4 regions of the Streptomyces albiaxialis genome follow, and region 2 is predicted to be linked to each of the others. Evidence: riboswitches for the same ligand, from Rfam matches in the RefSeq annotation. Region 2 holds a riboswitch; each other region holds the start of a gene.

The links. A riboswitch is a leader RNA that binds a small molecule or an ion and turns the genes downstream of it on or off. The one in region 2 is predicted to bind cyclic di-AMP.
Positions count from the first base shown of each region.
Region 1: linked by a shared signal. The riboswitch ahead of ABD343_RS08335 (peptidoglycan DD-metalloendopeptidase family protein) and the one ahead of ABD343_RS14725 (C40 family peptidase) in region 2 are both predicted to bind cyclic di-AMP.
Region 3: linked by a shared signal. The riboswitch ahead of ABD343_RS28835 (M23 family metallopeptidase) and the one ahead of ABD343_RS14725 (C40 family peptidase) in region 2 are both predicted to bind cyclic di-AMP.
Region 4: linked by a shared signal. The riboswitch ahead of ABD343_RS10405 (M23 family metallopeptidase) and the one ahead of ABD343_RS14725 (C40 family peptidase) in region 2 are both predicted to bind cyclic di-AMP.

Region 1 is NZ_BAAAPE010000005.1:56,943-64,159, forward strand. Features, by position in the region: gene ABD343_RS08320 (non-ribosomal peptide synthetase) at 1-1,337, opposite strand, end outside; gene ABD343_RS08325 (NADP-dependent oxidoreductase) at 1,887-2,819, opposite strand; gene ABD343_RS08330 (MarR family winged helix-turn-helix transcriptional regulator) at 2,942-3,475, shown strand; cyclic di-AMP (ydaO/yuaA leader) riboswitch at 3,792-4,000, shown strand; gene ABD343_RS08335 (peptidoglycan DD-metalloendopeptidase family protein) at 4,006-5,208, shown strand; gene ABD343_RS08340 (glutathione S-transferase C-terminal domain-containing protein) at 5,249-6,163, opposite strand; gene ABD343_RS08345 (hypothetical protein) at 6,279-6,410, opposite strand; gene ABD343_RS08350 (TetR/AcrR family transcriptional regulator) at 6,471-7,079, opposite strand; gene ABD343_RS08355 (RidA family protein) at 7,151-7,217, shown strand, end outside.
Region 2 is NZ_BAAAPE010000007.1:814,005-821,221, reverse strand. Features, by position in the region: gene ABD343_RS14750 (DoxX family membrane protein) at 1-129, opposite strand, end outside; gene ABD343_RS14745 (hypothetical protein) at 250-1,767, opposite strand; gene ABD343_RS14740 (class II aldolase/adducin family protein) at 1,837-2,622, opposite strand; gene ABD343_RS14735 (C40 family peptidase) at 2,670-3,635, opposite strand; gene ABD343_RS14730 (hypothetical protein) at 3,752-4,105, shown strand; gene ABD343_RS14725 (C40 family peptidase) at 4,122-5,351, opposite strand; cyclic di-AMP (ydaO/yuaA leader) riboswitch at 5,360-5,517, opposite strand; gene pcrA (DNA helicase PcrA) at 5,748-7,217, shown strand, end outside.
Region 3 is NZ_BAAAPE010000014.1:44,443-51,659, forward strand. Features, by position in the region: gene ABD343_RS28825 (bifunctional acetate--CoA ligase family protein/GNAT family N-acetyltransferase) at 1-1,851, opposite strand, end outside; gene ABD343_RS28830 (HPr family phosphocarrier protein) at 1,974-2,255, shown strand; gene ABD343_RS28835 (M23 family metallopeptidase) at 2,427-3,281, opposite strand; cyclic di-AMP (ydaO/yuaA leader) riboswitch at 3,295-3,458, opposite strand; gene ABD343_RS28840 (M16 family metallopeptidase) at 3,695-5,065, opposite strand; gene ABD343_RS28845 (M16 family metallopeptidase) at 5,095-6,450, opposite strand; gene ABD343_RS28850 (DNA gyrase/topoisomerase IV subunit A) at 6,750-7,217, shown strand, end outside.
Region 4 is NZ_BAAAPE010000006.1:28,006-35,222, forward strand. Features, by position in the region: gene ABD343_RS10390 (hypothetical protein) at 1-629, shown strand, start outside; gene ABD343_RS10395 (PPOX class F420-dependent oxidoreductase) at 622-1,047, shown strand; gene ABD343_RS10400 (aldo/keto reductase) at 1,111-2,055, opposite strand; gene ABD343_RS10405 (M23 family metallopeptidase) at 2,394-3,548, opposite strand; cyclic di-AMP (ydaO/yuaA leader) riboswitch at 3,560-3,721, opposite strand; gene ABD343_RS10410 (PP2C family protein-serine/threonine phosphatase) at 3,952-5,319, opposite strand; gene ABD343_RS10415 (phosphatase PAP2 family protein) at 5,606-6,298, shown strand; gene ABD343_RS10420 (DUF6069 family protein) at 6,399-6,878, opposite strand.

The DNA of each region.
Region 1 (7,217 bases), on a different contig from region 2:
CCGGGCCGTGCGGCCATGTCCGTGAGGAGGAGCCGCAGATGGCGCGCGTACCGCTCGGCGGTCTCCCGGTCGAAGAGCGCCTCGGCGTAGTCGAGGTGGCCGATGACGCGTCCGCCGGTCTCGGTCACCGACAGCGCGAGGTCGAACTTGGCGGGCGCGTGCGGGATGGGCAGGGGCTCGACGTCGACGCCGGGCAGGGTCAGCAGCCCGTCGCGCCCGGGCACCCAGGCGCACATCGTCTGGAACAGCGGGGTGTGGGAGGCGCCGCGGGGCGGGTTGACGGCCTCCACGATCCGTTCGAAGGGCAGGTCCTGGTGGTCGAGGGCGCCCCGGAGGACGCCGCGCACCCGGGAGAGGGCCTCCTCGGCGGTGGGCTCGCCGGACAGGTCCACGCGCAGGGGCAGCGAGTTGACGAAGAAGCCGATCAGCCCGGCGACCTCGCCGGTGCGCCGCCCGGCGGTCGGGGTGCCGACCACGAGGTCGTCGCGGCCGCTCAGCCGCGACAGCAGCACCGTCCATCCCGTCAGCACGGCCGTGAAGAGCGTGCCGCGCCGACGGCGGGCCAGCGCCCGTAGCGCGGCCGTCACCTCGGCGTCGAGGGCGAACTCGACGCGTCCGCCCCGGTGGTCCTGCTCGGCGGGCCGGGGCCGGTCGGCGGGGGCGTCGGAGAGGGGCGGCGCGCCGCGCAGCGTCTCCTCCCAGTAGGCGGCCTGCGCGTCCAGGCCGCCGGAGAGGATGCGGGAGCGCTGGGCCTCGGTGTGCTCGGCGTACTGGAGCGGGAGGGGCGGCAGCGGGTCGGGGCCGGATCCGGGGTCGGAATCGGGGCTGGGGCCGGATTCGGTGCCGGGGGCGCCGTGTCGCGAGGCGGCGTAGAGGCGGCCGAGTTCGTCCAGCATGACGTTCATCGACTGCCCGTCGAAGACCGTGTGATGGATCGTGAGCAGGAGGACGTGGTGGCCGGGCGCGAGCGCGACGAGGGCTCCGCGGGCGAGCGGGCCCCGCGCGAGGTCGAACGGCGTGGCCGCGTCCTCGCGTCTCAGCTCCGCGAGCCGCGCGGCGGCGGCGTCGGCGGGCAGGGCGGTGAGGTCGTGCGTCTCCAGGGCGAAGCCGGTGCCGGGCGGGCCGACGATCTGCCGGACCTCGCCGTCGACGGCCACGAGGCGGGTGCGCAGGGTCTCGTGACGGGCGGTCAGCGTGTCCAGGGCGCGGCGGAGGAGGTCCGGGTCGAGCGGGCCGCGGAGGGTGAAGGCCATCGGCTCGTTGTAGGCGGCGTTCGCCCCAGGAAGCTGGGAGAGGAACCACAGCCTCTGCTGGGCGAAGGAGGCAGGGACGGACATGGGCGCGCTTCCCCTCTCGCACGGTACGGGGGGTGGTGGGGTGAGGAAGAGGAGGTCACGGGAGTCGCGGGACAGGGTGGCGGCCGAACGGGACGGCGGCGCCGACAACACCGACAACGTTGCCAGCGCGTGCCGGACTTGCCCTTCCGCGCTCGTTCTCCGGCATGCCGCGCACCAGCTCCCAGCTCTCGGCGCCGCACGCGTGCGGCAACGTCAGGGACACCGGCGCCGGCCGGGGCCGCCGGGACACCTCACGATGATGATCACCCCTCGGGTGGCTGTCAATGGCACCCTTTCCGCTGCGCACACGCCCTGGACGGACCGGCGCCGCGCCGGAACGACCGCTTCCGGAGGGCCCGTTGAGGGCGCGGCCACGCGGTGGCACGGCCCTGGCCACACGGTGGCACGGCCCTGGCCACACGGTGGCACGGCCCTGGCCACACGGTGCACGGTCCTCGACGGGCCCTCCGGCGCCGGTCCCGGCGCGTGCGTTCATCCGGGTCCGGGGCTGGGCCGGACCGGCCCCTCCGGGAGCCCCGGGCGGCGCCGTCAGCCGGCGAGCAGGACGGTCTTGCCCGGGAGCCGTCCCGCCTCGGCGTCCGCGTGGACGGCGGCGAGGTCGGCGAGGGGACGACGGTCGGCGACGTCGATACGCAGCTCGCCCGCGTCGACGCGGCGGACGAGCCCGGCGAGCTGGTCCGCGTCGCTGCGGGCGAAGACGTGCGAGGTCCGCACCCCGCGTCCGGCGTCCTCGGGCACCTCGGTGGTGGTGCTGACGAGGACACCGCCGTCCCGGGCCAGGCCGACGAGGTCCCCGGTCTCCTCCGGCGAGGTGCGGACCAGGTTGAGCACCACGTCGTACGGCCCGTCCGCCGCCTCGGTGAGCGGGGCCGCGGTGTAGTCGAGGACGCGGTCGGCACCGCGGGCGCGGATCCGCTCGGCCTTGCCGGGGCTCGCGGTGGCGGTGACGCGGGCCCCGGCGCGGTGCGCGAGCTGGACGGCGTAACCGCCGACCGCGCCGCTCGCGCCGTTGATCAGGATGCGCTGGCCGTCGCTCAGCCGCGCGTGCTCGAACAGGGACTGCCAGGCGGTGAGCCCGACGGCGGGCAGCGCGGCGGCGTCGGCCGGCTCGACCGCCGTGGGGGCGGCGGCGAGCGCCTCGGTGGGGGCGAGCACGTACTCGGCGGCCGCCCCGGGCCCGTTCAGCGGCAGGAACGCCACGACCGCGTCGCCCTCGCGCCATCCCCCGGCGCCGGGGCCGGTCGCGGCGACCGTCCCGGCCACGTCGATGCCCGGGGTGTGCGGGAACGCGAGGGGGAACGCCTCGCGCAGAAAGCCGGCGCGGATCGACGCGTCGACCGGGTTGAACGAGGTGGCGGCCACCCGCACCAGCACCTGCCCCGCGCCCGGCACCGGCCGCTCGGCCTCCTCGTGGACCAGGACGTCGCTGTCGCCGTACCGGTGGTATCGCACTGCCTTCATGATGTCCTCCACAGTGATGTGCTTCGAATTCGAAGTACATCCTCACCCTAAACTGCTTCGATGTCGAAGTAAACAAGTAGCCGGTTCCACTCCTTCGATCTCGAAACACATAAGGTGGGGCGATGACGGAGACCGACGCGCAGCGAACCGAAGAGCAGCCACTGCGTCCCGAAGAGCTGGGGACCTACTTCGCGCTCATGGAGGCCGTGAGCCTGCTCCAGCACGCCGTCGAGCGGCACCTGCGCGCCGAGGGCGACCTCAGCTACGTCCAGTTCCAGCTCCTCGCGCGCCTGGCCGGGTCCGACGGGGCGCTCACCATGACCGAGCTGGCCGACGGCGTGGTCTACAGCCGCAGCGGCCTCACCCACCAGGCCGGGCTGCTGGAGAAGGCCGGGCTCGTCACGCGCGGCCCCAGCCCCGACGACCACCGGGCGACCCTCGTCGCCCTCACCGAGGCGGGCCGGGAGCGCGTGGACCAGGTGCTGCCCGGTCACGTCCAGGTCGCGCGCCGCCTGCTTTTCGACCCGCTCTCCGCGCAGGACGTGGAATCCCTCGGCTCGATCATGACCCGCGTCCGCGACCACATGCGCGACCTGCCGCCCCGCTCCGCCGCTCCCCGGCGGGGGCGCGGCGGAGAGCAACGCGCGAACAGTTAGGGCATTTCGGGCATAAGCGTCGATACAACCTCTCGACGGCCCTTCCTCCAGGGCGACTTCGGGCGCCTCCGGAGGGCCCTGGTCGGTGAGTCGACTCACAGGACGCAGCTCACACCAGGGGGGCCATCCCTGACATGTCCGTACCGCACACCTCTGTGTTTTCGCAGCGCACGCCGGAATTGTGATCTCCATGCGGGCCTTCTGCGGAGAATTCCGACGAGCCTGTCAAGCACCCCGGAAAACGATCAATTGTTTGTCGCGCCCAAATCGGTGTGCTTAGGGTGCACGAGCTGTCGCCGACCCAGTGCGGCAGCTCGCCGCCCAGACGCCGAATCCTGCCGCTGGCGCGCGAAAACAACACCGTTGGCAGGAGCGGGGGAACCAGGTAAGCGCCTCGCCGGACCTTCAGGGGTCCGCCCGGGGCTTGGGGTGAAGCCGCACTGGCGCGCGAAACGTGCCTTTGCGGCCGGGCTACTACTCCGGCCCGAATCCGACAGCTCACCTCGTAGGCGTAGGAGAGGAATTCCCCTATGTCCGGAGCGCATGCTCGAAAGTCCCGTCGCCTTCGCATAGCCGCCTCCCTCGCGCTGACCGCGGGTGGCGCGGGCGTCGTCCTCCCGCTCGTCACCGCCGGCCAGGCCTCGGCCGCCTCGGTGGACACCTGGGAGAAGGTCGCCCAGTGCGAGTCCAGCGGCAACTGGCAGGCCAACACCGGCAACGGTTACTACGGCGGCCTGCAGTTCAACAACTCCTCCTGGGCCGCCGCCGGCGGCACCAAGTACGCGCCGCGTGCCGACCTGGCCACCAAGGACCAGCAGATCGCCACCGCCGAGAAGCTCCTCGCCATGCAGGGCCCGGGTGCCTGGGCCTGCGCCGGTGCCGGCGGCCTGACCTCGGGCGGCCCCAAGGCCGACGTGAACCCGGACGGCAACGCGCAGTCCAGCACCCAGAACGCCGCCAAGCCGCAGCAGCAGGCCGCGCCGAAGCCCGCGCAGCCCAAGCCCGCGAAGCCGGCCCAGCCCGCGAAGCCCGCGCCGCAGACCGGTGGCAGCGCGTACGTCGTCAAGAGCGGCGACACCCTCCACAAGATCGCCGCCGCGCACGGCGTCGAGGGCGGCTGGAAGGCCGTCTACGACAAGAACCGCAAGGCCGTCGGCGACAACCCGAACGTGATCTACCCGGGCCTCAAGCTGACCGTCAGCGGCTCCTCCGCGTCCTCGGCCCCGTCCGACAAGGGCGCGAAGCCGCAGGGCTCCGTCTCGGGCCCGGCCAAGAAGGCCGCCCCGAGCGCCGCGCAGAAGTCCGCCCCGGCCGCCCCCTCCTCCTCGACGGGCTACGTCCGTCCGGTCCCGGGCGGCACCAGCACCCCGTACCAGGCGTCCGGCGGTAGCTGGTCCAGCGGCAGCCACACCGGCGTCGACTTCACCGCCGCCTCCGGCACCCCGGTGAAGTCCGTCGCCGCGGGCGAGGTCGTCCAGGCGGGCAACGGCGGTGCCTACGGCAACCAGGTCGTCATCAAGCACGCCGACGGCAAGTACACCCAGTACGGCCACCTGTCGTCGGTCAACGTCCAGGTCGGCCAGAAGGTCGGCGCGGGCAGCCAGATCGCCCTGTCCGGCTCCACCGGCAACTCCACCGGCCCGCACCTGCACTTCGAGGTGCGCACCGGCCCCGACTACGGCTCGGACATCGACCCGGTCTCGTACCTGCGTGCCCACGGCATCTCCGTCTGAGCTGCCACTGAGCACCACCCCGGCCTGACCGGCCGGTTCCTTACCTCGCGGTCCGATGGGCGGCATCCCTCGCGGATGCCGCCCTTTCGGCGTTCCCGGCCCTTCCGGGGAGGTGCGCCTCCCAGTCCACGATCCGTACGGCGGCGCCCGCCGCCTCCTCGCCGCGGCACCGGGCGTGATGCCGCCGGGCGATGCCGTCGAGGTCCAGATTCCCGCCGAAGGCGGGGTGCGCGGCCAGCCTGCGCGCGTACGCCCACAGGTGCGGGTGGGCGGTGACGCGGTGCACGGCCGAGGCGTCCAGGTGCCAGCGGTGCACCGTGTCGAGCTGGACGAGCGTGACCCAGACCCGTACGTCCGCGACCGTCAGCCGGTCCCCCAGCACGTGTGTGTCGTGGGCCAGCCGCCGCTCCAGCGTTCCCAGGCTGTCGAGCAGAGTGGCGAGCGCCCGCTCGCGGTCCCCCTCCCCCGCCCCGGGCTCCCCGGCGCGCTGCGCGGCGGCGGCGATGCCCCGGCCGCAGAGCCGGCCGACCTCCTCGCTCTCCCGTTCCGCGCCGCGCGTGAGGGGCGCGAGGGGCGAGCCCTCGGCGCCGCCGAAGCGGCGGACCAGGTCGGCCAGGATGCCGGGCGCGTGCGTACTGACGATGCGCCCCGTCCAGTCGTCGCTGAGCACCGGCGCGACGGCCGGTCCCCGGTGCCGGTGCGCGCTGGCCTCGTACAGCGGACGCAGCGCGGCGTACTCCCCGTCCGGCGCGTCGGGCACGGCGGGCAGCAGGCTCACCCGCACGGCCGCGTCGGGGCCGAGCAGGCTGTGGGTGACGGCGAGGCCCAGACAGCGGGGACAGGACAGGGCCAGGTGCAGTCGGTAGCGATGCGGGACGGGGTGGTGGCCGCTGCGCGCGTCGCGGCCGATCCTGCCGCGGAGGGAGGGCTCGGCGTTCGGGGGCTGGAGGGACATACGTCTCCCTGAAGGTTTCGGGTGCGGCGGGGTACGGCGCAGGGGTGTACGGGGGTACGTGGGCGCCGGAGTGCCCGGGTGCGGAAGGCGCGGCTGACGAGAGGGTGCGAGGGCGTCAGGCGCGGCGGAGCGAACTCGCCGCGCTGCACACGCGGAGCAGATCGATGTGGCGACGCGAGGTCAGCGGGGGCTGCTGGATCGCGCGGACCGTGGCGTCCGCGTCCGCGTCCGGCTCTGAGCGCCCCATGCTTCCCACCTCTTCGTCAGGAAACCCTTCGTGGAGTGTCGAGGCGCGTCCGGGAGCCCGTCAAGGCCGCCGCCAGCCGCGTGCGACCGAGCGGCGGCAGCGGTCCGGCTCGTCCCCCGCGCCGGTGAACAGGGCGGTGAGCAGGGGCACTCCGTGCGCGAGCGCCTCCGGCGGCAGGGGGCCCGTGGCGACGAGGGAGGCGAGGCCGTGGCCGATCGCCCAGCTCTGTGTGGCCAGTTCCAGCGGGTCGACGTCCTCGCGGAAGCGGTCCCTGGCCTTGGCGCGTTCGACGGTACGGACGAGGCAGTGCAGCGTCTCGTCCGCGGCCCCGGCGTCTTCGAGGGCGAATCCCGCGTCGAACATGACGCGGTAGAGGTCCGGGCTCTCCAGGGCGTTGGCCAGATAGGCGGCCCCGAGCGCGGCGAGGTCGCGCACGGGGTCGGCGGTCATGGTGACGGCCGTGAGTTTGCCGTTCAGGCGCGTGAAGCCCTCTTGGCGGAGGGCCGTCCAGAGGCCGTCCATGCCGCCGAAGTAGGTGTAGACGGCCATCGTCGACACGCCGGTCCCGGCGACCAGGGTGCGGAGCGTGACCGGCTGCCGCGTCCGCAGCATGTGCGCGGCCCGGTCGAGCAGCAGGGCGCGGACCGCCGGATCCTTCGTTCTCGCCATGACCCCACATTACATAGCGCTGCTATGTTTTGATGACGTCCACGTCCGCTACGTCTGGAGAGAGGCCGATCATGTCCGTGACCCTGGTGAATCCCGAGGGATTGCCGAAGCCCGAGGCGTACCGGCAGTTGTCGGTGG
Region 2 (7,217 bases):
GCGGAGCGGGAGCAGCGCGTAGCGCGCGGCCATGGCGCGCAGTCCCACCGGTGCGCCCGCGACGGGGCCGTCGAAACTGCTGACGACCTTCGGGCCGCCCTCGCCGTCCCTATGTCCTGACAGAGGCATGCGTCCCGCCTTCCGCAAGTGCGTTCGGTGTGTGCGGAGGCGATTCTTCCTCGTACGCGGCCGGAACGCCTCCCCCGCAGCCATGTACGGGAACGCGCGTCGCCGAGTTCAGCCGGGCGCTCAGTCCACGACGTCGATGGGGTAGCGGTTCGTCTCCACGCCCGCGGCCGTGACGACCTGGACGTCCACCCGCCCCGGCTCGACCTCCACGGGCACCGGCACCGTCAGGGTCGCGTCCGCGGGGCTCGTGAAGCCGCCGGAGACGGGGATCAGCGGGACGTGCACATGGACGGTGCCGATGCGCACCACCATCCGCGCCAGCCGGTCGGGTGCGCCCGCGCCCGCGGGGACGAACCCGGCGCCGCGGATCTCGATGTCGTCGCCCGTACGGATCGGCGCGTGCAGGTCGCCGATCTCCCGCGCCCGTACGACGGAGAGGACGACGGGCCGCCCGCCCTCCGCGTACTTCCCGGCGAGGTACGTCGCGGACGAGACCACCACCAGCAGCGCCAGGCCCCAGGGCAGGTCGGGGAGCTGCTCGGGCTCGCGGGCCAGCCGGACGGCGGCGAAGACGACGGCGACCGCGCTGACCAGCACGTACTGCACGTCCGCGAATGTGCCGCGCCCGGCGTCGTCCGTGAGCAGGTCGGAGGCGCGCGGACGGTCGGCGCGCACCTTCTGCAGGCGCCGCCCCTGCACCCGTACGGTCACCGCGCGCCGCACCACCACGGCCACGGCGCACGTGAGCGCGAGGACGGTGAGCACGCCCGCGCCGTGCGCCAGGTCGAGCCCCTCCAGGAGCGCGCGGCGCTCCTCCGCGCCGCCCACGCCCGCCAGTTCGACGGCCAGGACGAGCACGTCGTACACCACCAGCAGCACCCAGGAGGCGGCCACGGCGCGCGAGGTGGACAGCCGGTTGTCCTCGCCGATGACGGGCGCGAGCACGCCGCCGCGCGCCCGGTGCAGCCAGGCCGTGAGGGAGAGCACCGCGGCCGAGGCCAGCGCCGCGCAGAGGGTCGCGGTGCGCGCGAGGGTCCAGCCGTCGGCGGCGAGCGCGGTGAGCAACTGGCCGAGCAGCAGCGCGCCCACGGCGGCCCAGACGGCGACGAGGGTGTGCCGCCACAGCCGGGCCAGCCACGCCCCGCCCTCCTCGCGGCCCCGGTCGGCCACGGCACGCGCGGCCTCGGTCAGCTCGTCCGAGACCCACTGGCGGGAGGCGCCGGGGGAGTGCGCGAGCCCGGCGGGCACGCCCTCACCCGCGGCCAGCTCGTCGCGCCGCCGCAGGAAGTCGGCCAGGGCGCGGCGATGGTTCGCGCGCGCGTTGCCGGGACAGTCCGCACAGGTGCAGGGGGTGTGGTGCCCGGAGCCGGAGTCGGGACCGGAGCCGGATCCAGAGCCGGAGCCGGAGTGCGACGAGCCGCCGTACGCCCCGCCGCGCGCCCGGCGCGAATGCCCGCCGGCCGCGCGCGCGAGGAGCTTCTTCCCGCTGTGCGCCACGCCGCCGCGCGCCGTCGCGCCCTGGGCGCTGTTCGTGCCCGCCGTGCTCGTCGTGCCGGTGGTGCCCGTCGTGCCCGTCGTGCCGTCCGCGCCGTCCGGCTCGTCTCCAGCGCTCGTCGAGCCGTCCCGTGCCGTGTCCACGGCCACTGCGCAACCCCGCCTCTCAACTTCCGTGCAATGGAAGGGGATTGTGCCCTACACGGGTCGGGGTCAGCTCAGCAGGTCCGGTTCGTCGCGGGTGACAGTTGTGTAGAGAGGTTGATAGTTGATCCACGCGACGAGGTCGGCACCGAGCTGCTCGCGGGTGGAGACGGCGCTCGCGTGGTCGATGAGCACCGGCTTTCCCGCCGCCCTGGCGGTCAACTGGATCTCGCACGACCGCTCCATCTGGAGGAACCACCACGCGGCCGCGTCCACCGAGTCCCCGACCGTCAGCAGGCCGTGATTGCGCAGGACGACGGCCTTGTGCGGGCCGAGCGCCGCGGCGATACGGCGTCCCTCGTCCTCGTTCACCGTCACGCCCGTATAGGCGTCGAGCACCGTGTGGGCCTCGTAGAACGCGCACGCCTCCTGGGTGATCGGTTCGAGCGGCTCGCCGAGCGCGGCGAGGGCCCGCCCGTACGTCGAGTGGCAGTGCGCCACGGCGACGACGTCCGGGCGGGCCCGGTGCACTTGCGAGTGAACGGCGAAGGCCGCCTGGTTGACGTGGTGGCGCCCTTCGAGGACCTGGCCGTCCCCGTTGACGAGCAGGAGATCGCTCACGGTGACATGACCGAACGGGACCCCGAACGGATTGACCCAGCAGCAGTCCGTGAACTCCGGGTCCCGCGCGGTGACATGTCCCGCGACGCCCTCCTCGTACCCCTTCCGGGCGAAGACGCGGAGCGCCGCCGCGAGGCGTTCCTTGCGGTGCCGCCGCTCGTCCGCGGGGGAGGCGTGGCGGGGCGGCGTCGCGAAGTGGAGCCGCTCGGGGGGTATGGGCGCGGGCTCGGGCATGGAGGCCTCCGTTCCGTAGGAGCGGAAGCTACATCCCGGTACGGCAACTAGCCAGGGCGAGTGGCACCCGCGAACGGCATCTGGTCGATGGGCGAGACGCGCACGGACCTGCCGGGACGCGGGGCGTGGATCATCCGGCCGTCGCCGACGTAGATCCCGACGTGGCTGCGGGAGCTGTAGAAGAAGACCAGGTCGCCGGGGCGGAGCTGGGAGCGGGAGACGCGCTTGCCCGCGTTGATCTGGGTGTAGGTGGTGCGGGGCAGCGAGATGCCCGCGGCGCGCCACGCGGCCTGCGTCAGGCCCGAACAGTCGTACCCGGACGGGCCCGTGGCGCCCCACACGTACGGCTTGCCGAGCGCCTGCCGCGCGAACGCGACGGCGCGGGTGGCACGCCGGGATGCGGAGGACTTGGCCGGTGCGGCGGACTTCGCGGGCCTCGCGGACTTCGCCGGCTTGGAGGACTTCGCCGGCTTGGCGGCCTTCGCGGGCTTGGAGGGCTTGGCGTGCTTCGGGGCCTTCGCGGGCTTGGCGGCCTTCGTGGGCCGCGCCTGCTCCGGCGACTTCGCGGGCTTCGCCGGTTGCGCCTGCTTCGGGGACTGCGCGGGCTCGGCCGGCTTGGTGGGCTCAGCGGGTTTTGCGGGCTTTGCGGGCTCTACGGGCTTGTGCGCGGGCTCGGCGGACTGGGCGGGCGCCGTGTCCCGTGTCTGTCGCGCTCCGTCCGCGTTACTGCCGTTGGGGATGTGGGACGAAGATGATGACGCGGACGAGGGCGATGACGAGGGCGATGACGAGGACGACGCGGTGGCGGCGGCCTCGGCGTTGAGGCGGTCGACCGTGCTCTTGATCTGCTCGCCGGGGGACGGGGTGCGGGGCTGTGCGTGAGCGGAGCCCTGGAGCGAGCCGAGGCTCGCGGCTCCGGCGAGCGCGAGGGTGAGCGCCGCGCGCGCCGTCGGAGTGCTGACCAGGGTGAGGGGGCTCGGTTTGGACCTGCGGGACTTGCGGTGCGAAGCCATGGAGCAGGACGCTAAGCGGCGATATCGCGATTTCGTAACGGGTTGACAGGGACTGGTCGCTTTCGTCCGTACCCTGCCGACGAGGGCCCGCCCGACGCCCGGATACGCTCACGAGCATGGACGTACTGATCAATGTGTTCGTCGGCCTTCACATCATCGGCATCGCCGCGCTGCTCGGCGGCTTCTTCACGCAGATGAAGGCCATGGGTGAGGGTACGGCCGCATTCGGCAAGGGCATGCTGCACGGTGCGCTCACCATGCTGGTCACCGGCGTCGCCCTGGTCGGGCTCAACCAGGCGGACGACCAGTCGGTGAACAACGTCAAGATCGGGATCAAGCTCGCGCTGCTCGTCGTGATCCTCGGCCTCGTCTATGTGAAGAGGGACGAGGAGAAGGTCTCCCCGCCCCTCTTCGGAGCCGTCGGCCTCCTGACGGTGGCCAACATCTTCATCGCGGTCCTCTGGACGTAGACCCGGGTGTGACCCCCTACGCCGGGCGGACCGCCGAGTGGAACGGCATGTAGTCGATCGACTCGTAGCGGATGTTCGCGCCCGGCTTCGGGGCGTGGATCATCTGGCCGTCGCCGACGTAGATGCCCACGTGGCTCACGTCGTCGTAGAAGAAGATCAGGTCGCCCGGCTGCATCGCGGACTTGGCGACCTTCGTCCCCACCTTCACCTGGTCGAACGTGGTGCGCGGCAGCGAGACGCCGCCCGCCTTCCAGGCGTCCTGGGTGAAGCCGGAGCAGTCGTACGAGTTCGGCCCGGTGGCGCCCCAGACGTACGGCTTGCCTAGCTGCTGCTTGGCGAAGGCGAGGACCTTCTGGGCCTTCTGCGCGTACGAGCTGCCGGAACCGGAACCGGAACCGGAGCCCGAGCCCGATCCGGACCCTGATCCGGAGCCCGAACCCGAGCCCGTGTCGGAGCCGCCGCCCTCCTGGCCGCCGCCATTGCCGCCGCCCTCACGCTCGCGTTCACGCTCCTTGCGCGCCTGCTCGCGCCGCTCGCGCTCCGCGCGCTCCTTCGCCTTCTGCCGCGCCTCCTGGCGCTTCTGGCGCTCGATCTCCGCCAGCCGCGCCTTCTCCTCGGCGGTCAGCTTCGACAGCAGCCCGCGCGCCTCGGACAGCTTCGACTGGATCTCGCGCTTGCTCGACTTCAGCTTCTTCTGCGACGCGGTGAGCGTCTTGAGCTGCTTGGTCGCCTCGGAGCGCTTCTTGCCCGCGGACTTCGCGCGCTCCTGGTACTCGGCGACGGCCTCCTTCTGGCGGCCGGTCATCCGGTCCATGATGTGCGACTGCTTGAAGAAGCCCTGCGGGTCCTTCGTGAGCAGCAGCGTGGCCGTCTGGGAGACGCCGCCGGTGCGGTACTGCGCGGCGGCGTACGTACCGAGGACGCGACGTGCGTCGTTGAGCTTCTCCGTGCGCTTCGCGACCTGGCCGAGCATGCCGTCGACCTTCTTGCGCTGCTTGTCGGTCCTCTCCTTGGCCGCGTTGTACTTCTGCGTGGCGGTGCCCGCCTGGCGGTACAGGGTGTCGACCCGCTCCTTGACCTCGGAGAGGGACTGCTTGCCGTCGCCCTTGGGATCGCCGGGCGCGGCGCTCGCGCCCTGCGAGAGGAGGGTGACGGAGGCTATCGCGGCCGTCGTGACGCCTATGGCGCCCCGGGTGGTCGCGGTGGACTGCAGAACTCGGGTGCGCGGCTTGCGGTGCGACGCCAAGGCCGGCGACTCCTTCCGTGGACCGCCTACCGGGTTAGCTGTCGGGTTCGGGCGTCGGAAGGCTGCCCTACGGCGGGCCGGGCGGGCCGCGCCGATTCACCCCAGTCGTACGGGCCCCGCGTGCGCGGCCGTACGGGTGGGTCCCCGGCTCCGGCACACGGTGAGGCGCGGGCCGGACTCGGCGGAGGCGGCCCGTGCCGACGCTTTCGCCGACAGGTGATCCGGGCTGCCTGACAGGGCACCGTAGCGGGGTTGTGGTGCCCCTGTGAAGGCTGGTGTTCGACTAGTCCGATATCTCCTCGTTATCTTTCACGGGGCCGAAACCTCGCGGTCAACTCCGTCATCTTCCACAGGGGCGGGAACGCTGTCGGTGGGGCGGCCTAGACTCGTACGACGATGAGCAGCCTCTTCGACGACAGCTTCCTGGCGGACCTCGACGGCACCGGCCCCGAGGCGGACGCGCCTCCCCCGCCGCCCGAGGACGGCGCGCCCAGCGCGCCCGAGGAGGAGATCCCGGACGATCTCTTCGCGGGCACCTTCGCGGGCGGCGCCGGACGCGACGGGCACTATCGCGACGGCGCCCCGCGCCCCGCCGTGGACCCGGCCGCGCTGCTGGAGGGGATGAACGAGCAGCAGCGCGAGGCCGTCGTGCACTCCGGCTCCCCGCTGCTGATCGTCGCGGGCGCGGGCTCCGGCAAGACGCGCGTCCTCACGCACCGCATCGCGCACCTGCTCGGCGCGCGCGGCGTGCACCCGGGCCAGATCCTCGCCATCACGTTCACGAACAAGGCGGCGGGCGAGATGAAGGAGCGCGTCGAGGACCTGGTGGGTCCCCGCGCGCAGTCGATGTGGGTCTCCACGTTCCACAGCGCGTGCGTGCGCATCCTGCGCCGCGAGAGCAAGAAGCTGGGCTTCACCTCGTCCTTCTCGATCTACGACGCGGCGGACTCCAAGCGCCTCATGGCCCTCGTCTGCCGCGACCTGGACCTCGACCCGAAGCGCTTCCCGCCCAAGGCGTTCAGCGCGAAGGTGTCGAACCTGAAGAACGAGCTGATCGACGAGGAGGACTTCGCCGGGCAGGCTGCCGACGGTTTTGAGAAGACCCTCGCCGAGGCGTACACGATGTACCAGGCGCGGCTGCGCGAGGCCAATGCGCTGGACTTCGACGACATCATCATGACGACGGTCCACCTGCTCCAGGCGTTCCCCGATGTCGCCGAGCACTACCGCCGCCGCTTCCGCCACGTCCTCGTCGACGAGTACCAGGACACGAACCACGCGCAGTACACGCTGGTGCGCGAGCTGGTCGGCCCGGCGGAGGGACAGGCCGAGCTGTGCGTCGTCGGCGACGCGGACCAGTCGATCTACGCGTTCCGGGGCGCCACCATCCGCAACATCCTCCAGTTCGAGGAGGACTATCCGGACGCGACGACGATCCTGCTGGAGCAGAACTACCGCTCGACGCAGACCATCCTCTCCGCGGCCAACGCGGTCATCGAGCGCAACGAGAACCGGCGCCCCAAGAACCTGTGGACGAACGCAGGTTCCGGCTCCCGCATCACGGGTTACGTGGCGGACACCGAGCACGACGAGGCCCAGTTCGTCGCCGACGAGATCGACCGCCTCACCGACGACGAAGCGGCCAAGCCCGGCGACATCGCGGTCTTCTACCGGACGAACGCCCAGTCGCGTGTCTTCGAAGAGGTCTTCATCCGCGTCGGCCTGCCGTACAAGGTCGTCGGCGGCGTCCGGTTCTACGAGCGCAGGGAGGTCCGCGACGTCCTGGCGTACCTGCGCGTCCTGGCCAACCCGGAGGACGCGGTCCCCCTCCGCCGGATCCTCAATGTGCCCAAGCGCGGCATCGGC
Region 3 (7,217 bases), on a different contig from region 2:
GGCGTCGCCGAGCGCTTCCGCGAGCGCGTCGGCGAGCCCGGCGGGCGGGGCGGGCGGCACCCCGTCGGTCGCTGCGTCCGGCCCCGCGTCGGGCGCTGCGTCCGGCCCCGCGTCGGGCCCCGCGTCGGGCGCCGTCGTGGGCACCCAGGGAATCGCCGTGACGACGACGGAGTCCGTGCCGGGGTCGGCGAGCGCCTCCCGGAGCGCGTCCGCGAAGTCCGCCGGGGTCGCCTCGGCGGGGAGCGCGAGGACGGGCCGGGGGCGGAGGCCGTCGGTGAGGCAGGCGTCGTAGGTGAGCAGGCTGAGCGCGTCGGTGTTGCCGAGGATCGCGACCCGGGGCCCCTCAGGGCGGGGCTGGCTGGCGAGCAGCACGCCGCTGTCGAGGAGCTGGGTGAAGCTGTCGACCATGAGCACGCCCGCCTGCCGCAGCAGCTCGGTGACGGTGGCGTCGGGCGTGCTGGAGGCGGGCGCCGCGTGGCCCGGAGGGGGCGCGCTGCCGCGCTGCCGCGCTCCCTTGACGACCACGACGGGCTTACGGGCGGCGGTGCGCTTGGCGAGCCGGGTGAACTTGCGGGGGTTGCCGATGGACTCCAGGTACATCAGCACGACGTCGGTGTCCGGGTCCTCGTCCCAGTGCTGGAGCAGGTCGTTGCCGGAGACGTCGGCCCGGTTGCCCGCCGAGACGAAGGAGGAGGGGCCGGTTCCGCGCCGGTGCAGCCCGTCGAGGAGGGCGATGCCGATGGCGCCGGACTGGGTGAAGACCCCGATCCGGCCGCGCCGGGGGGTGCGGAGAGAGGGGGTGGTGTTGAGGCGGACGCCGGGGTCGGTGTTGATGAGGCCGAGCGCGTTGGGCCCGATCACCCGCATCCCGTACGAGCGGGCGAGCCGCACCAGCTCGCGCTGCTCGTCGCGGCCGAAGCCGTCGGAGTAGACGACGACGCCCTGGACGCCGCACTCGCCGCACTCGGTGACCACGGAGGTCACCTGCGCGGCGGGCACGGCGATCACGGCGAGGTCGATGTGCTCGGGTACGTCCCGCACGGAGCGGTGGGCCGGGACCCCGGCCAGCTCGGTGACGCCCTCGGGCAGCGCCCGGTTCACGGCGTACGTACGGCCGGTGAAGCCCGCCGTGCGCAGGGACTCCAGGGACGCGCGGCCCGCGCCGCCGGGGCCGCGGCTGACGCCGACGACGGCGACGGAGCCGGGCGCGAGCAGCCGTTCGGCGGAACGGCCCTCGGCACGCTGCTCGCGGGCGCGCATGACGGCGAGGGACTCCTCGGTCGGTTCGAGGTCGAGGGTGAGGTGGACCGAGCCGTCCTCGAAGCTGCGCTTCTGGGAGTAGCCCGCGTCCGTGAACACCTTGATCATCTTGGTGTTGGCGGGCAGCACCTCGGCGGCGAACCGGCGGATGCCGCGCTCGCGGGCGACGGCGGCGATGTGTTCGAGGAGCGCCGAGGCGACGCCCCTGCCCTGCTGGTCGTCGCGGACGAGGAAGGCGACCTCGGCCTGTTCTTCGGAGGAGGAGCCGGCCGGGGACGAGGCGGGGCGGCCGGAGGCGTCGATGCGGTCGTAGCGGACGGTCGCGATGAATTCGCCGCCCACGGTGGCGGCGAGGCCGACGCGGTCCACGTAGTCGTGGTGCGTGAAGCGCCGTACGTCACGGTCGGACAGCCGCGGGTATGGTGCGAAGAACCGGTAGTACTTGGACTCGTCGGAGACCTGTTCGTAGAAGCTGACCAGGCGCTCGGCGTCGTCCGGCGCGATGGGACGGACGCGCGCCGTCCCGCCGTCGCGCAGCACGACGTCCGCTTCCCAGTGGGTCGGGTAGGCACGCTCCTGGGGAGTCCGCATGAGGCCCAGCGTACGGCGGCGTACGCCGGGGGCACGCCCTGGAACGCCGCACTCCGGTCGCCGTGCGAAACTGGTCTAGACAACTCCATACGTCATCTCACACGAACCCGAAGGGCAACACCATGGTTGAGCGCCGCGTCACCGTAGGCTGGGCCGAGGGCCTGCACGCCCGCCCCGCCTCGATCTTCGTCCGTGCCGCCTCGGCCGCCGGCGTCCCCGTCACGATCCAGAAGGGCGACGGCTCCCCCGTGAACGCCGCCTCGATGCTGGGCGTGCTGGGCCTCGGTGCCGAGGGCGGCGAGGAGATCGTGCTGGCCTCGGAGGCGGAGGACGCCGGTCCGGCGCTCGACCGTCTGGCGAAGCTGGTCTCCGAGGGGCTGGAGGAGCTTCCGGAGACCGTCTGACGCTCCGCGGCGACCGCGGACCACGAGAGCGGGTGGAATCCCTGACCGGATTCCGCCCGCTCTCGCATTGCGCCCGCTCTCGCTCTGTCCGTCGCGTCCTTCGCCCCTGGGGCCTCGGGACATGAAACAGCCCCCGGCCGCCGCCGGGGGCTGTTCGCCGGAAGACCTGGATCAGACGTTCACGCCGTGCTGGCGCAGGTACGCGATCGGGTCCATGTCCGAGCCGTAGTCGGGGCCGGTACGGGCCTCGAAGTGGAGGTGCGGACCCGAGGAGTTGCCGGTCGAGCCGGAGAGGCCGATCTGCTGGCCCGCGGTGACGGACTGGCCGACGGAGACGCCGATCGAGTTCAGGTGGCCGTACTGCGTGTACGTGCCGTCCTCGTGCTTGATCACGATGTTGTTGCCGTACGCGCCGCCGTTGCCGGCCTCGACGACCTCGCCCGCGGCGACGGACTTCACGGGGGTGTTCATGCCCGCGTGGAAGTCGATGCCGGTGTGGCTGCCGGAGGACCACATGCTGCCGCCGGTCTTGTAGCCGGTGGACACCGCGCCGTCGACGGGCGCGACGTAACCGCCGCCGCCGACCGCGGCGCGCTGGGGCGCGGCCGAACGGGAGGCGGTCTGCGTGGCCTTCTCGGCGCGCGCCTCCTTGGCCTTCTCGCGGGCCTTCTCGGCCGCCGCCTTGCGCTTGGCCTCGGCGGCCTTCTTCTTGGCCTCGGCCTTGGTCTTGGCGGCCTCCGCCTTGGCGGCGGCCTCGGCCTCGGCCTGGATGGTGGCGGTCTTCGCCTCCTGGGCCTGCTGGTCGACAGCCTCGGCCAGGTCGCCGCGCGCCTCGATGGCGTGGGTGAGGCCGGTGTCGTGGACGTCGGACTGCCCACCGTCGGAGGCGAGGGCCGGGGACGCGAGGGTCCCGACGACGCCTGCGGCGGTGAGCCCGGCTATGCCCGCCGCGCCGGCACTGGCACGGCGCATACGGCTGGGCTGCTTGGGACGTCGGTGCTTCCCGGTGGCACGGGTGAACGCCATGGGCTGGCGTACTCCTTTCCTTCCCTCTCGCCTACCGGGTTAGCTGACGGGTTCGGAGCAGGAAGGTCTCCTACGGGCAACCCCTGGCGGGGTCGCCCGATTCACCCCAGGGACTTCGTGTGGGTCCCCGGCTCCCTCGAACCCTGACGGGTCTTCGGGACTCGGCGATTCACTGGGCGTCGGCCGCGGGCGCGGTCACTTCTGACGCACAGCGGCACCGACGCTAAGCGGGGCGTCTCCGGGGCGCCAAACGAATCCCGGAGTTTGTCGCACACGCCACACCGCTTCTCACCACAACACTGAACCAATCGGACATTTGACGGTCCCACGGGTCACACGCCGACCGCACGACAAGACCCCGCGGAAGCGGACGTACCACTTCCACGGGGCCTCCGTGTCGCACCGGTCCGAGGTCAGCCTCCGCTGACGACCTTGACCTCGCCGATCCCCAACTCCCGTACGGGCTCCGCGATCTGCGAGGCGTCACCGACCAGGACCGTCACCAGACGGTCGGCAGGGAAGGCGCTGACGGCCGCCGCCGTCGCCTCCACCGTGCCGGTCTCGGCCAGCCGGGCGTACAGCTCGCCCTGGAAGTCGTCCGGCAGGTGCTGCTCGACCTGGTCGGCCAGCGTCCCGGCGACGGCCGCCGACGTCTCGTACCGCAGCGGGGCCACGCCCACCAGGTTCCGCACGGCCACGTCCCGCTCGTCGTCCGTCAGGCCCTCGGCGGCGAGGGTGCGCAGCACCTTCCACAGGTCGTCCAGCGCCGGGCCCGTGACGTCCGTGGCGACCGAGCCGCTGATGGCCAGCAGCGCGGCACCCGTGCCCTCGGCCGAGGAGCGCATCACCTGGCCGAAGGCGCGCACCCCGTACGTGTACCCCTTCTCCTCGCGCAGGACGCGGTCCAGGCGGGAGGTGAGGGTGCCGCCCAGGCAGTAGACCCCCAGGAGCTGCGCGGGCCACACGCGGTCGTGCCGGTCCGGGCCGACGCGGCCGATGAGCAACTGGGTCTGCACGGCGCCGGGACGGTCGACGATCACGACACGGCCCGCGTCGTCCGCGGTGATCGGCGGCACCGGGCGCGGCTCGGCCGACGAGCCGGTCCAGGCGCCCAGGGTGTCGGCGAGCGCCGCGTCCAGGTCGACGCCCTCCAGGTCGCCCACGACGACGACGGTGGCGGTCGCGGGGCGCACATGCGCCTCATAGAACGCCCGTACGGCCGCGGCGTCGATACGGGCGACCGTGTCCTCGGTGCCCTGGCGCGGGCGCGACATGCGGGACTCGGCCGGGAACAGCTCCCGGGACAGCTCCTTGGCGGCGCGGCGGGCCGGGTTGGCCAGCTCGTGCGGGATCTCGTCCAGGCGGTTGTTCACCAGGCGCTCGATCTCGCCGTCCGGGAAGGCCGGGGCGCGCAGCGCGTCGGCGAGCAGCCCCAGCGCCTTCGGGAGCCGCGAGACCGGCACCTCCAGCGAGACACGGACGCCGGGGTGGTCCGCGTGGGCGTCGAGGGTGGCGCCGCAGCGCTCCAGCTCGGCGGCGAACTCCTCCGCGTCGTGCTTGTCGGTGCCCTCGCTCAGCGCGCGGGCCATGATCGTCGCCACGCCGTCCAGGCCCTCGGGCTCGGCGTCCAGCGGCGCCGTGAGGTTCACCTCGACGGCGACGACCTCCTGGCCCGGGCGGTCGCAGCGCAGCACCGTGAGGCCGTTGGGCAGCGTGCCGCGCTCGGGCGTGGGGAAGGCCCAGGGCTTGGGTGTGCCGCTGGAGGGCTGCGGGTGGAATTCCATGGTCGTGCCCGCGGGCGCGTCGGCGTCGCTCACTGGCCGGTCTCCTCAAGCTCGTTCTCGTCGTCCTCGGAACCCGCCTCGGCCGTCGGCTCCGCCGGCTCGTACACCAGCACGGCGCGGTTGTCCGGGCGCAGCCGCGCGGCGGCCACGGCGCGGACCTCCTCGCGGCTGATGTCGAGGATGCGGCCCACGGCGCTCAGGGCGAGCTGGGGGTCGCCGAACAGCACCGCGTACCGGCACAGTTCGTCCGCGCGGCCGCCCACCGTCGCCAGCCGGTCCAGCCATTCGCGCTCCAACTGGGCCTGGGCGCGCTCCATCTCCTCCTCGGTCGGGCCCTCCTCCGCGAACCGGCGCAGCTCGTCGTCGACCGCGGACTCGATGTCCGCGACCTCGACGCCGCCCGACGCCTTCACGTCCAGCCAGCCCAGCGAGGGCGCCCCGGCGAGCCGCAGCATCCCGAAACCGGCGGCGACCGCGCTGCGGTCGCGCCGCACCAGGCGGCTGTAGAGCCGGGAGGACTCGCCGCCGCCGAGCGCGGTCAGCGCCAGGTCGGCCGCGTCCGACTCACGGGTGCCGTCCTGCGGCAGCCGGTACGCCGCCATCATCGCGCGGGAGGGCACCTCCTCGACGAGGACCTCGCGCTTCTCCTCGCCCAGCACATCCGGCAGCGAACCGTCGCGCGGCGGGCGCTTGCCCTCGTGCGCGGGGATGGAGCCGAAGTACTTCTCGATCCAGGCGAGCGTCTGGTCCGGGTCGATGTCGCCGACGACGGACAGCACCGCGTTCCCCGGGGCGTAGTACGTACGGAAGAACTCCTGGGCGTCCTGGAGGGAGGCCGCGTCCAGGTCGGCCATGGAGCCGATGGGCGTGTGGTGGTACGGGTGGCCCTCGGGGTAGAGCATCGCGGTCAGGCGCTCGAACGCGGTGCCGTACGGCACGTTGTCGTACCGCTGGCGGCGCTCGTTCTTGACGACGTCCCGCTGGTTCTCCATCGACTCCTCGTCGAGGGCGTGCAGCAGCGAGCCCATGCGGTCGGCCTCCAGCCAGAGGGCCAGCTCCAGCTCGTGCGCGGGCATCGTCTCGAAATAGTTGGTCCGCTCGAAGCTGGTCGTGCCGTTGAGCGAGCCGCCCGCGCCCTGCACCAGCTCGAAGTGGCCGTTGCCCTTCACCTGGCCCGAGCCCTGGAACATCAAGTGCTCGAAGAGGTGGGCCAGTCCTGTGCGGCCCTCGACCTCGTGGCGGGAACCGACGTCGTACCAGAGGCAGACAGCGGCGACGGGGGTCAGATGATCCTCGGAGAGCACCACCCGCAGGCCGTTGGCCAGCCGGTGCTCCGTCGCTGTCAGCCCACCGGTGCCCTGCGGGGGCGTGGCCGTGTGACCCATGGGCATGGAGTCCCTTCGATCGCGGGGATTCCCGGCGAACGCCGGGACTTGTTTCGGGGCCGCCCGGCGCGCGCGGCGCGGCGGGCGGCCCTGTCACTGTATGCAACCGCGCCGACTACGTGCGAAGTTCCCGTACGGTACGCCCATGAGCTGGGCTCCCGCTCGTACGTCCGTCGGGTCGGAGGGCCCCGTGTCAGTGCCGAGGTCCACAATGGTCCGCGGCACGGAAGCACGGAAGCACCACATCAGCACCCACAACAGCAGCACAGCACCGAAGCAGCGAAGGAGCCGCAGCCGCGATGGCCCGCCGCAGTAAGAACAGGACGCCCGGGGGCGCGTCAGGTCCTGGGTCCGGGGAGGACTTCGAGGAGCGCATCCTCGACATCGACGTCGTCGACGAGATGCAGAGCTCCTACCTGGAGTACGCGTACTCGGTGATCTATTCGCGCGCGCTCCCCGACGCACGCGACGGGATGAAGCCGGTCCAGCGCCGGATTCTGTACCAGATGCACGAGATGGGCCTGCGCCCCGACCGGTCGTACGTGAAGTGCGCCCGCGTCGTCGGCGAGGTGATGGGACGTCTCCACCCGCACGGCGACAGCGCGATCTACGACGCGCTGGTCCGCATGGCCCAGTCCTTCTCCATGCGCCTCCCCCTGGTCGACGGCCACGGGAACTTCGGCTCGCTGGGCAACGACGACCCGCCCGCCGCCATGCGGTACACCGAGTGCCGCGCCGCGCCCGCCGCCGGACTGCTGGTCGACTCG
Region 4 (7,217 bases), on a different contig from region 2:
ATGGGGAGCGGCTTGTCGATGTCGGGATGGGGGAGATCGATGTGCTGCTCGGGGCTCGGCGGGTGGCGCCGCTTTCCGGGCGGACGCCCGTTCTCGCCGTGGGGTCCAATGGGGCGCCCGCTCAGGTGCGGTACAAGTTTGCCGCTGCCGGGGTGTCCTGCGTGGTGCCCATGGCGCCGACCCTTGTGGAAGGCGTGAGCGTGGGGGTTTCCGCGCATGTGAGTCCTGCCGGGTATGTTGCCGCTGCGCCCGTCATGGGAGACGGGGGCTCCTCCACGCTCGTTCTCAGTTGGCTGGACGAGGCACAGCTTGCCGTCATGGACGCGAGTGAGGGCCGTAATTATCGGCGCGTGCCCGTGCCCGTGCCCGTGCCCGTGTCCGGTCTCGACGCGCAGATGTACGTGTCCGCGCACGGGCTGCTGGCTCGGGACGGCGTGCCCCGGGCCGCTCGGCCTCAAGGGGAGTTGATCTCCGAGCTGTTGGCCGGCTCCGCGGCGCTTCGGGGCCGTTTCGGGGAATCGCCCGAGAGCTGGGTGCGGGTCGCCTCTGCCGATGAGGGCGCGCGGCGGTATGCCGGTCGGGTGTTCGCCGAGGAGGGGTGGGTGCGGGAGAGTGAGCCCTATGGATGACAGCTCTCTGCTCTCCCTGCTGCCCCGGCGCCGGCTCGGCGTACTCGTGACGCTGAAGCGGGACGGGCGGCCCCAGTTGTCCAATGTCAATTACCACTACGACGCCGCGACCCGCACAGTGCGCGTTTCCGTCACCGCCTCCCGGGCCAAGACCCGGAATCTTCTCCGGGATCCCCGCGCCAGTTTCCACGTCATGTCCGAGGACGGGTGGGCCTGGACCGTCGTCGAGGGGGACGCCGAGCTGTCGGCCGTGGCCGCGGAGCCGTACGACGCCGCCGTCGAGGAACTCGTCGCGCTCTATCGGGCGATCCAGGGCGAGCACCCGGACTGGGACGAGTACCGGGCCGCGATGATCGCCGACCAGCGGCAGGTCGTACGGCTCCCCGTCGGGCGTGTTTACGGGCAGGCCCCCCGGTAAGCCCCCCCCGGGTAGGTCCCTGGTTCCCCGTCCCCCTACGCCGGTCCCCGGTCCCCGGTCCCCCTACGCCGACGCCCTTGTCAGGCGCTCCTGTTCCTCCTCCGTCAGCTCCAGGTCCCCCAGGGCCAGCAGCGGTCCGAGCTGGTCCACGGTGCGGGCGCTCGCGAGGGGGGCCGTGACCGTGGGGCGGGCGGCGAGCCAGGCCAGGGCGACCGTCGCCGGGCTCGCGTTCCGCTCGTCGGCGACGGCGAGCAGTTCGCGCAGGACGCGGCGGCCCCGTTCCGTCTCCAGGTGCCGGGCGGCGCCGCCGCTGCGCGCGCTGTCCGGGACCGGCTGGTCCGGGCGGTACTTGCCCGTCAGGAAGCCCGCGGCCAGCGCGTAGTACGGGATCACCGCGAGCTCCGCCTCCGCCGCGAGGGCCGACAGCTCGCCCTCGTACGTGTCGCGGGAGACGAGGTTGTAGTGGGGCTGGAGGGCGACGTAGCGGGCCAGGCCCTCGCGGTCGCTGGCGGCGAGCGAGGCCCGCAGGCGCTCGGGGGAGATGTTGGAGGCGGCGATCTCACGGATCTTGCCCGCGCGGACCAGCTCGTCGAGGGTGCCCATGATGTCCTCGACGGGGACGGACTCGTCGTCGAAGTGGGTGTAGAAGAGGTCGATGTAGTCCGTGCGGAGGCGGGCCAGGGAGGCGTCGACCGCCGCGCGCAGCGTGTCCGGGGCCAGGCCCTTGAAGCGCGGGTGGCCGCCGGCCTTGGTGGCGAGGACGACGCGGTCGCGGTTGCCGCGCGCGGCGAGCCAGTCGCCGAGGACGGTCTCGGACTCGCCGCCCTGGAGTCCTTCGACCCAGGAGGCGTACGTGTCCGCGGTGTCGAGGAAGTTGCCGCCCGCCTCGGTGTAGGCGTCGAGGACGGCGAAGGACGTGGGGGCGTCGGCCGTCCATCCGAAGACGTTGCCGCCGAGGCAGAGGGAGGAGACCGAGAGCTGTCCGACCTTGTGCGTACGCAGTGGCATGAGGCGACCGTAGCGCGCGTGAGGGCATGCGGTCATGGACGACGGTCCTGGCGTCGGGGGGTGGTCCGCCAGGACCGCCGGGTCTGTGAGGCCCCGCCGTCGCCGCCCCGTCCCCTCCTGACGTGCTGAGGCGGGAGCGCGGGTACGTACGCGTACGTGCGTTCGCGTGTACGTGCGTGCGTGCGGCGTGCCTCGGCGGTGCGGGGCGACGACGCGGGGTGTGGGTGTGGGGGGTGGGTCCTGCGTGACAGGAGAGACCTGAGGGCCTGTGAGACCCGGGGTCCGTGAGACCCGGGGTCTGTGAGACCCGAGGGTCCGTGAGACCTGAGGGCCTCCCGTCAGACGTTCATGCCCTTCTCGCGCATCCACGGCAGCGGCGCGACCGGGTCGCCTCCGCCGGGCCTGACCTCGACGTGGAGGTGGGGGCCCGAGGAGTTGCCGGTGGAGCCGACGCGGCCGACGACGTCGCCGGTGCCGACCTTCTCGCCGGCCGACTTGGTCATCGAGGAGAGGTGGCAGTACCAGATCTCGGTGCCGTCCTCCAGCTCCAGCACGATGCGGTAGCCGTACGAGCCTGCCCAGCCCGCTTCCTTGATCGTGCCGGAGTGGATCGCCTTGACGGGGGTGCCGTTGGGGGCGGCGAAGTCCTGGCCGGTGTGGTCGCTCTGCCACATGCCGCCCGCCTGGCCGAAACCGGCGCTGAGCTGGTAGTTGGAGACCGGGACGACGTACTGGCGGGCGAGCTTGGCGCGGCGCTCGGCCTCGGCCTTCCGCTTCTTCTCCTCGGCGATCTTGCGCTTGCGCTCCGCCTCGGCCTTCTTCTGCTTGGCCTCTTCGGCGTCCGCCTTCTTCTTCGCCTCGGCCGCGGCCTTCTGGGCGGCCTCGGTGGCGGCCTTCTCGCGGGCCTCGTCCTCGGTGTTGTGCTTCTGCTGCTCGGCCTGCGCGAGGATCCGGGCGCGGAGCGCCTCGCCCGCGTCGGTGGTGCCCTCGGCGGCCTCTTCCTGCGTCAGCCCGGCCTGGGTGAGCGGCTGTTCGGCGGCGGCGCCGGCCAGCTCGTCCGCGTCGCCGGAGGCGGAGTCGTCGGATATGAGGTCGCCGACGCCCGGGAGGTCCTCGGCCTCGGGGAGGTGCTCGCCCAGGTTCGCGACGGAGCCCAGGTCGGGCATGGAGATGGCCGCCGGGTCCTTGTCCTTGGCGGTGGCCATGCCGCCCGCGCCCACCGCGGCGATCATGCCGACGCCGAGGACGGCGCCGCTGCGGGCCATGCCGCCGCTGCGCTGCTTGCCGACGCGGTGACGGCCGCGGACCGGGCGGATGGACTCCTCGGTGGGGTTCCACTCCTCCCAGGTCTCCTCGCCCCCGGCGCCGGGGGCGGCGTCGTAGGGGCCGTACGCGTCATAGGGGCCGTACGCGTCGTACGGCGCCGACCCGTCGTCGTCGTGGAACGGGTCGTACGCGACCTCGGGGGCATGCCTCTGCGACCTGGACGCCACGGGGGGCGTTCTCCTTTCCTTCCTCTCGCCTACCGGGTTAGCTGACGGGTTCGGAGCAGGAAGGTCTCCTACGGGACGGCGCGAACCGGCCCGATTCACCCCATCCTCCGGGTCTGGGCTGACACGAAGGGGTGGTTCCCCGGTTCCCGAGGTGCGTGCGGTGCCCGACGAGTTGTCGCTCGTGGTGTCGCACGCGCGGGATTCGGCGACGGCGCACGGTGCCGTCTCTCGTGACGACAGTGACGACCGCGCTGCGTTATCGGACGTTAATAGAAGCGCGCCCGTGATTCCAAGCCGTTCCCGTTAATTCGTAGTCACCATGGCCAGCACTTTCCGGGGCAGGTGGGGCCAATTGGGGCGCGTGGTCACCGGAGTTGAGGCGGAGAATCGCGGAGCGTAACCGCTAACAGGTGCGTGACGCGGCCTGCGACGCCGCCCGCCCCGGCCGTTCCGGGCGGCCCACGGCGAGCAGCGCCATGTCGTCGGACGTCCCGCCGCCCGTGTGCGCCTCGACGTCCCGTACGAGCATGTCGAGCACCGCGTCGGGGTCCTCGAACGGGCAGCCGGACAGCCGTTGTACGGGGTCGTAGAACTCGCCGTCCTCGTCGCGCGCCTCGGAGAGTCCGTCGGTGTAGAGGAGGAGCTGCGCGCCCGCGGGGAACGCGAACTCGTCGGCGCGGTCCGGCCAGACCCCCAGCTCCGTCACGCCCAGCGGCAGCGCGGGGACGCGGGGGTCGAGCGAGCGGACGGTGCCGTGGTCGAGCAGGAGCGGCGGCGGATGGCCCCGGTTGATGAGCCGCAGGACGCGGGTCGCCGCGCCCTCGGCGACCGGGGGCAGCTCGGCGAGGACGGCGGTGGTGAAGCCCTCGAACTGCTGGATGCCGAGCCGCCGCTGCCCCTCGCGCTCCAGCGAACGGTCGAGCCGCGCGGCGACCCCCGCCAGCGTCGGCTCCTCCTCGGCCGCCTCGCGGAACGCGCCGATCACGATGACGACCGCGGAGACCGCGCCGAGCCCCTTGCCCCGGACGTCGCCGACGATGAGCCGTACGCCGTGCGGCGTGTGCTGTACGGCGTAGAAGTCCCCGCCGATGCTGGCGTCGGTCTGCGCGGCCTTGTAGCGCGCGGCGACGATGAGCCCGCCGACCCGCGAGGGCGGCGCGGGCAGCACGGCGAGCTGCGCGGCCTCGGCGACGATACGGGCGCTGGCGAGCTGCTCGTCGTTGCGGCGGATCAGATAGCTGATGCCGACGGCGAGGAGCGAGACGGCGACGACGGCGAGCGCGGGCAGCTCGCGCTCGAAGCCCTCCACGTCGTGGTCGAAGAACGCCGCGAGCAGGCTGATCGTCGTGCACGAGACGATTCCGGTGATCACCGTGGCGCGCATCGTCTGGAGCGCGGCGGCGGCGATGGGCGCGGCGGCGAAGAGCGCCGAGATCGTCAGGCCGGGGCGGAGGATCTCGATCACCGTCCCGAGCACGATGAAGGCCGCGGGCAGCACGCGGGCGTAGCGGCGCAGCGTGCGGTGGTACGGGCCCCCGTCCCGGTCCCGGCCCCGGTCCCGGTCCCGGCCCCGGTCCCGGCCACCCTCGTGCCCGTCGTTCGCCGTGCGGTGCCTGTCCCCGGCGGCGGGCCGGTCCCTGTCGGTGTCGGGCGCGGCGGGCCGCGTCCAGCCCTCGGGGTCGGACCGGTCATCGCGCCGGCGTCCGGTCCGGCACTCGCGCTGGTACTCAGGGCTGTACTCATCGTCCGGTTGGTCGCTCTTCTCCTGCACTGTCCTAATTTGACGTCTGAGCGGCCCGACGGCCACTCGGCCCCGCCCCCGCGCGCCGCGCCCCGCTTGCACCCTGCTTGCGCTTCCGCTCGCTTCCCGTATGCGCCCCGCCCGCGTCCCCGTACGCGCACCGAATGCGCCCTCCGGGTGTCGTGACGCCTCCGTTCCGGTACAGGCGCGCAGGGGACGGCGTGGCGCCGCGACGGGCGTGGAAACGCTCCCGTCACCTCACCGCCCCTCTCACCTCACCCCGTCCCTCCGTCGTCCGGTCTGGAGTGGTTCCGCGATGTCCCGTTCGGCCGTGCCGCTGGTGGTGGCCACGCTGCTGGTCTCGCTGATCGCGTTCGCCGTCTGCGCGGGGCTGGTGCTGGAGCGGGAGACGGGGTTCGTCGACGAGCCGGTGCTGAACGGGGCGGTCGAGCACCGTGCCGCCGCGCTCGACGGGCCGATGAAGGTCGTCACGCACGCCTCGAAGTACCCGCTCCTCTTCGTCACCGTCCTGGGCGCCCTGCTGGTCTCCTGGCGCGAGCGGGCCTGGCGCCCGCTGCTGCTGGTCGGCGGTACGGGCGCGCTCTCCGTCGCCCTCGCGACGCTGGCCAAGGAGACGACGGACCGCCACCGCCCCCCGTCGGCGCTCTGGGCGATCCCCGAGGAGGGCTTCTGCTTCCCCTCCCGGCACACGGTGATCGCCACGGCCGTGCTGCTGATCCTGGCGTACGTCATCGGCGAGCGTGTCGCCTCACGGGCCGTACGCGCCGCGCTGTGGGGCGGGGCCCTGGCGTGCTCGGTCCTGGTGGGCGCCAGCCGCGTCTATCTGGGGGTGCACTGGGCGACCGACGCCCTCGCGGGCCTCGCGCTGGGTGCGTCGATCGCGACGGCGGTGATGACGGCGGACGCGCTCGTCACCGGAACGGCCCACTCCGCCCCGCCGGAAACCTCACACGACATCCCGTCCGAGGTTCGGCCCGGCGCTCCGTAGGGCCGCGCGCGGCCCGGCGCCGTCGCGTACGGGTACGTACGGGTACGTACAGCACGTACGAGCGCGTACGGGCCCGCCTGCCGTCTCGCGCGGCGGTGCGTCACGCGCGGCGGTGCGCCAGGCGGCGTGCCAGCGGCGGCACGATCACCGCGGCGGCGACCAGGTGGGACAGGGCCAGGACGAGCTGCGTGGACACGGCGGTGTGCACGGTGAACGCGAGCGGCTCGACCAGCGACAGCGCGGTCAACACGCCGGTGACGATCACGAACGTACGGGCGGGGCGCTTGGCCCAGCGGGCGAGCGCCATGGCGAGGACGACCCCGGCCACCGAGGACAGCACCACGGCCATCGCGAAGCCGCCGACGGGGATGGCCGCGGCCTCCCGCGCGCCGCCGGTGGCCGCGGCCATCGGCACGCCCAGCCCCCGGGCGGCCAGCGTGAACACCTCGGTGACCGCCGCACCGGCGGCGGTGGCCAGCGTGCCGACGAGCCACACGGGGCGCGTGGCCCACGGACGGCGCGTGCCCGCGGCGGAACGGACGAGGCCCGGACGGCTCTGTGCGGCGGTGGTGACGCTCATGATGACGGCTCCTGTGGGTCGGCTGTGCCGCGTCGGCGGCTTCCCGCGCTCCGGCGGCTTCTCACAGGTACAGACCCGCGGGCCGCGCGGAACTCATCGCCGCCGGGCCGCATTTGGCCCGCGTGGCGGTCGGACGGACGGCGGTCGGACGGACGGCGGTCGGGCGGACGGCGGTCGGGCGGACCACGGTCGGCCCAGGCGAAGCCCCCCGAGGCCGCGGTCGGCCCAGGCGAAGCCCCCCGAGGCCGCGGTCGGCCCAGGCGAAGCCCCCCCGGGGCCGCGGTCGGCCCAGGCGAAGCCTCCCGGGCCGCGGTCGCCCCGGCTACAGTCGGCCGGACC